2 regions of the Hyphomicrobium sp. DMF-1 genome follow, and region 1 is predicted to be linked to the other one. Evidence: riboswitches for the same ligand, from Rfam matches in the RefSeq annotation. Region 1 holds a riboswitch; the other holds the start of a gene.
The links. A riboswitch is a leader RNA that binds a small molecule or an ion and turns the genes downstream of it on or off. The one in region 1 is predicted to bind cobalamin.
Positions count from the first base shown of each region.

Region 2: linked by a shared signal. The riboswitch ahead of PE058_RS16600 (TonB-dependent receptor plug domain-containing protein) and the one ahead of PE058_RS05560 (DUF6925 family protein) in region 1 are both predicted to bind cobalamin.

Region 1 covers NZ_CP115706.1:1,235,386-1,238,795, forward strand. Annotated here, with positions in the region: gene PE058_RS05555 (TonB-dependent receptor plug domain-containing protein) at 1-139, opposite strand, end outside; cobalamin riboswitch at 385-623, opposite strand; gene PE058_RS05560 (DUF6925 family protein) at 727-1,773, opposite strand; cobalamin riboswitch at 1,955-2,168, opposite strand; gene PE058_RS05565 (cobyric acid synthase) at 2,286-3,410, opposite strand, start outside.
Region 2 covers NZ_CP115706.1:3,622,691-3,626,100, reverse strand. Annotated here, with positions in the region: gene PE058_RS16600 (TonB-dependent receptor plug domain-containing protein) at 1-1,874, opposite strand, end outside; cobalamin riboswitch at 2,131-2,356, opposite strand; partial or broken gene PE058_RS16595 (caspase family protein) at 2,534-3,410, shown strand, end outside.

The DNA of each region.
Region 1 (3,410 bases):
CGACCAGCGGCGGAAGCTCCTCCGCTTCCTGGGCTACGGCGGGCGTCGCGAGCGTCACAAGCGTGGCGCTGGTCGAGAGCAGAAGCGCTTTCAAGACACCTTTTGGCGCCGATGTCGCGGCGATATTACGATACGTCACAAATTCCCCCGTCACGAGTGATGGACGGGAACTCCGGCAGGTCGGCCCGACGGCTCGCAACGGCGGCACACAATGCGAAGGCGCCGCAAGTATCGCGGCACGATGCATTGCCCGCCATACGCGAGCGTTCTTGGTTCTCAAATCAGGTGGGTATCGAGACCCTGGGCATGCCTGACGTTGCTCCCATTCGGTTGCACATCAGCCGCCACTACGGGTAACCGTTCCAACGCGCGTCCCGCACGTAGGATGGGCGACTCGTGCCGGCAGGTCTCCTGGCTCACGGCTCAAGCGTCTCTTTACCTGCCTTCCCGGTTGCCCAATTGGGGGCCGCCAGTGGCGTCGTTGGTAGAGACTCGCCGTTTACAGTTGCGGGAGCAGCCTCGGCTTCGACGTGCTGCGCTTTTCAGCGCTCGCGTCACACCGTGTTCCCTCTTAGTCGCCGCCTGCTTGCGCAGATGGTGACACCGTCACGGTTCTTAGAGCGCCTCAAGGGAGGGGCAGAGTCAATGTGCAAACCTCGAACTCTTCCAACAGCACCTCCATGCGAGACACATCTGCCACACTCCTGATGTGGAGCGTTGCGCAGGTTACTCGTCGTCGCTCTCGGAGGCCCTGTCGAACTCAGCGCGCCAAGCTTCTATACTCTGCTGCAAAGCTTGATCAGCCGATGCTTCGCTGCGCCGGATCAGTTGGCGGATGGCATTTCGCAGCGCGGCTCTTTCGAGGCGGGTTTGTGGCTCGTCGAAGTTTGCCGGATCTTCCCGGTTCTCGATGGCGCGCCACACACGCTGCTTCGTCGCGGTGTAGGCAGGCGGTCCGAAAGCTGCGAGATAGTTCTGGAATTTTACGAACAATCCATCGTCGTAGGGAGTGTCCTCACCCAGTGCGCCGATGACGGGGTTGCCGGGATAGAGGAACGCGCACGGCGTCAGGCCGTCGGGGATTGGCGTGTTCGCCGAATGCGTTCTGCGCGCGGATAGTAGTTTGGGCAGCACGTGGGTGTGAGGACCTGGCGGCGAGACGCCGCCCGTGTCCGGCCCGCCGATCTTCTGATAAACCTCGGCGCGGCCGAGATGCGATATCACGACCCGGTGCGGATGCTGCGAGAGGATGGCCATACCGGCCTCGGTGGCGAAGGTCGGTTTACCGCAGCAGCTCCTGAGCACGCGCAAGAGATCCGGATCGCTGGTGCGCACGCAGAAGTCGATTTGCGGCTGGGCAAGGCCCACATCGAACAGAATGGAACCTCGATCCTCGGGGCGGATGGCGTCGCGATCGATGCCGAGCTCGGTCAAGGCCTCGCGCTGAGCGGCTGCGGCTTCCGCGTCGGGCAGGCAAAGCGCGATGCCCTGGCTCCAGCGATGGGGACGAGGGCTCAACAACTCGTAAGCGACGGGCTCTACGTTCTCCTTCAGCGCAATGCGGATGGCGCCGCGGCTGGTGGCGCGGGTGAGATTTTCCGGATCGTCGACGATCAACCTCTCGCCCTCGTCCTGGTGATACTCGCCGATGGCGCCGAAGGAGCCGACGCTCCAGCCGCAAGTCCAGCTTCGAAGCTCTGCCTCGAGGAGTGTGTGCAAGTCTGCCAGCGTAACGAAAGCGGGCGATGGAGCGTGTGGATCAAGTGTAGCCATGGCGAGTTCCCCGTCAGAGACGATGGAACGAGAAGCCGCCCGAGGACAGGTATGCCGGAGTTCGGGAGACAAGCGAGACCGCTCGCCGGTTGCCCATCCGTGATGTCCTGACGCTGCTTCCGTTCGGTTGCGCATCAGCCGCCACTACGGTGAACCGTCCTTCTGCGCGTCCCGCACAGCAGGTGGGCGACATGTGGCGGCAGGTCTCCTGGCTCACGGCTCTGGCGCTTCTCCCGGCCTTCCCAGCGATCAGGTCGATCGCCAGTGGCATTGCGAAAGATGCTTGCCGCTCACAGTTGCGGGCGCAGCCGCGGGGTCGACACATGGTCTCACCGCGTTCCCTATTATCCGGGGAGACTTTCGTATCCCGCGGAACCGTCACGGGGCGTATGTGCTCAGAACGTGCGGCAGGGAGTCAATTTAGAAATGCACACGGAGGGGCGGGCGCTGAGGGCGAGAGTACAAATTCGCCACAGAGATACACGTGCCCTGACAGCGAGTTGTGCGCTCTCTTATACCGAACTTGCGAGCGTCGGTGTGCGAGCGATTTCAAGGATGCGGTCGCAATCGAGGTGCGCTTCCAGATGTGCGGCGAGCGCGTCGAGCGTGGCATCGACGCCCGCCTCGTAGTCGTGGACGCCGGACGTCGCGCCAAGCCCATCGAGAAGTGCCGAGCGATACGCGTCGCTCGCGAAGAGGCCGTGCACGTAGCACCCCGAGATGCGACCGGACGGGCTCACGGCTCCGTCGCGTCTGCCATCGGAGAATTGCAGCATGGGGTTTGCGCAGCCCGGACCATTGGTCCGGCCGACGTGCATCTCGTAGCCTTTTATCGGTATGCCGCCGGTCGCCGTACCCGCTACCTCGACCAGCATTTTGTCTCCCGCCAGCATCGTTTCGACATCGAGCAGGCCCAAGCCGCGCGTTGATCCCGCCGGGCCTTCGATGCCGCCGGGATCGGCGATCTCGCGGCCGAGCATTTGATATCCCCCGCAGATCCCGAGCACGTGGCCGCCGCGGCGCACGTGTGCCGCGAGGTCGATGTCCCAGCCGGTTTCCCTTAGCGCTGCGAGGTCTGCGATGGTGGATTTCGAACCCGGCAGAATGACGAGGGCAGCCGTTCCCGGGATCGGCTCTCCCGGCCGGAGGAAGGCGAAGTCGATGCCGGGCTCGAGGCGCAAGGGATCGAAATCGTCGAAGTTGGACAGGCGCGGATAGGCGAGCACCACGACGAGCGGGCGGCTCGCGTCGCCGCTCGCCGTGCGGCCCGTTACGAGCGATTGGGAGTCCTCGGCGGGCAGGTTAGCCGCTTCGGTGAAATAGGGCACGAGGCCGAGCGCGCTCCACCCGGTCTGCTGGGCAATGAGATCGAGCCCGGTTGCAAAGAGCGCCGGATCGCCGCGGAACTTGTTGACGATGAAGCCTTCGACCATGGCTGCATCTTCGGGCGTGATCACCGCACGTGTGCCTGCAAGGCTTGCGAAGATGCCGCCGCGCTCGATATCGCCGATCAGCACGACCGGCACATCCGCAGCGCGTGCAAAGCCCATGTTGGCGATGTCGCCCTTGCGAAGGTTGATCTCGGAGGCGGAGCCCGCGCCTTCCACCAGAACGATGTCGGCCTCCTGGGAGAGCCG
Region 2 (3,410 bases), 2.4 Mb from region 1:
TTGAGGCCGCCGTAGACCGAGAGCCCAGCGGTGCCGTATCCGACGTAGGTTTGATAGTCCTCGTTGAGCAGGTTTTCGCCGCGTACGTAGGCTTCGACACCGGGAAGCAACTCGTAAGAGGCTTTCGCGCTCACCAACACGTAGTCGTCGAGTTCGACGCCGCCGCTACCGAGCGTATCGGTCACGCCCTTTGCGGTGACGTTGAGGGCCACCTTCTCCATGGGCACGAGGTCAACTCCGAGTACCACGTTGTTCTTGGGAACGTGGTTGAGCCGGGCACCCGACGCGGTCTCGGTGTCGACATAGGTGTAGCTCGCCGACACGGTGACGCCGGGCACGATCATCACAGCCGAGGTCAGCTCAACGCCGTTGCGTCGCGTCACGCCGGGGATGTTGGTGTATTTGTATTTGCCCGTTCCGGGGTTGTACTCGGTGGTGATGAGGTTGTCGGTATCGAGCTCGAAATACGTCGCGCCCAGTTGCACCCTGCCGTCCAGGAAACCCTGGTCGATGCCGGCGTCCCAGGTCTTGCTGGTCTCCGGCTCGAGATTAGGGTTCCCGTACTCCGAATAGGATGGATAGAGCGGGAATTCCCCGAACAGCTCGTCCAGGGACGGCACGCGGAAGCCGGTCCCATAGCTTCCCCGGATCTTCGTAGCGCTTCCCGGAAAGAGATAGGCGCCCGTCAGCCGGTGTGTTTTGAAGTCGCCGAAATTGCTGTGGCTATCGAGACGGCCGCCGCCCGTCAGCACCAAGCCGTCAATTGGCTCGATCATGAGCTGCGCAAAGTAGCCTGTCCAATCTGCCGATTGGCCGTTGACGGAGTAGGAGTCCGCCGTCGTCTTTTCCCAATCGACGCCGCCCAGCAAAGACAAGCGCTCGTTGAGTGTCACAACACCTTGGTATTCGGCCTTGACGCGCTCGCCGACGTAGCTCCCGGCCGAGCTGCCGAAATACTCGCGCTCGTTCCGCATCCCTTGCAGCGCGACGGTGTTCCGGAATGCCCCGTCGAGAAACGAGACCTCGGCGCCCACCCGTCCGGCATGCTGTACGACATCGACGGTATCGGCATTGTCGTTAAACGGAAATCCGCCGTCGATATCGAGATCGGCGTCGAGCGTGCGGGCGCTGAAGAAGACCTTCGCAGACGGGGTGAGATAGTATTCGCCTCGTCCCGAGAATGTCAGGTTTCTGTAGCCGTCATCCTCGGTGCCAACCGCGGCTGCGGAGAAACCGTCCGTGTCGACGCCTTGGGCGGTGACCGAAATGTTGCTGCCGTCGTTGGCGGCGTAGCCAGCGGTATAGGCGCCGCGAAAGGTATTGTAGGCGCCGTATTCCACGCCTCCCCCTTGGGAGAAGCCGGGCTTGGTCGCTTTTTTGGTCTCGATGTTGATGACACCGGCAACAGCGTCGCCGCCGAACAGCGTGCTCTGCGAGCCCTTCACCAGCTCGATACGTGACACATCGCCGACAAGCAAATGCTCGAAGGCGGTCTCGGTGGTGACGCCCGAGGGGTCGCTCAGATCCATCCCGTCGACGAGCAACTTTACGTACCTTCCGCTCGCCCCGCGGATGCTGATTCCGGCTTGCGTGCCCGGCGGTCCGAATTGTGAAAAGTTCACGCCAGGCAAGGTCTCGAGGTAGTCCTTGAGATAGGTCCTCGATTGCTTCGCGAGATCCTTCTCCGTGAGAACCTCCACGGTGGAGCCGACTTTCGAGGCGTCCGTCGGCGTGCGGTTGGCCGAGTAGATGGTTATGCCTTCAAGCTCCATAACTTGAGCTTTCGCCGAATGGCCGAATGCCGACGCGACAAGCAGCACGGTCGACGACACTAGCACCGCCCTGCGGGCAGTCCCGAAATCGCGCGCTGCCACGAAAGAAATTCGATACGTCACAAGTCCCCCGTCACGATTGATGGACGGGAGCCCGTGCAGACTCACCACAAAATCAAACAGCCCCACACGATGCCCACGCAGCCGCACATGCATGCAGCGGCGCGCGGCGTTGCAGCGCGAGACTTTGTTTTGTCAGAGGGTTGTTTCGACCCAAGGCATGCCTGACGTAGCTCCCAAAAGGTTGCACATCAGCCGCCACTACGGGTAACCGTTCCACCGAGCGTCCCGCACGGAGGATGGGCGACTCGTGCCGGCAGGTCTCCTGGCTCACGGCTCGAACGTCTCGCTCCGACCTTCCCGGTGATCCAACGCGGATCTCCAGTGGCATAAAAGGAGTAGACTTGCCGCTTACAGTTGCGGGAGCAGCCTCGGCTTCGGCGCAGTGACGCGCCTCACCGTGTTCCCTTTTCACCCGTCGCTCGCTTGCGCGCACTCCGGGAACCGTCACGCGTACTAAGACGCGGTAACTTGCGGCGGTTGTCAATCCCCCATCGCGAAGATGTGGTGACACCCGCGGCGCGCCGGTCGCGCGACGTGGCTTCTCTGGTTTCCAAACCGAGGGTGAGCGCGAACTCGGTGATGCTTGTTCACAGCAATGGAGCGAGGAGCGAAGTGCACTCGGCTAGGCACGCTCAACGATGCGCGGCGATGAGAGAGTGTGCCGTGCTCAGCGATGCCGTGGGTTCGGCACACCTTGTCATCACACGGGAAGATTTGTCAGATCTTCTGGGACACCCTTGTGTGGCCGCAAATCATCAGAGTACAAATTGGTATGTAATATACTTTTTGCATATGACTATTGGGGATACATCATGCCTCATCGTCTATTCGCATTTGTTGCGGCCTTTGCAGTTTTTCTATCGCTTGGACACAGCGCGCACGCGACGCAGAGAATAGCGCTGGTCATTGGGAATTCGAACTACAAGGTGGGGCCACTCGCCAATCCGATCAAAGATGCGGAAGCCATTGCCCGCACCTTCGAATCCTTGGGATTCGATAAGGTCCTTCTCAGAAAGGATGTGGGTATCCAGGGCATCAGAAGTGCGTTGGGAGAGATCTCGCGGCTTGCTGTTGGGGCCGATGTCGCGGTCATCTATTTTGCCGGACATGGCACTGAGTATTCCGGCAAGAACTATTTGATCCCGGTCGATGCCCGGCTTGATCGCAGCTCGGATCTCGATCTCGAGGCCGTGAGCCTCGACACGGTCCTCAATCAGCTCGACGGCGTTCGGAAGCTCAAACTTGTTATCCTCGACGCCTGCCGGAACAACGTGTTTCCGATGGCCGGCGGGCGCAGAAGCATCCCGCGCGGCCTGGCGCGCGTTGAACCTGACGGCAATACGCTCGTTGCCTACGCCGCCAAGGAGGGGATGACGGCGGACGACGGCAGCGGGCTTGAGCACAGCCCTTATACGAAGGCCTTGTTGCGCCACCTTTCTGCGTCGAGCACCGAGATCCGGCTGGTTTTCGGACGCGTCCGCGATGACGTGATGGAGCTCACGCACGGTCAGCAGA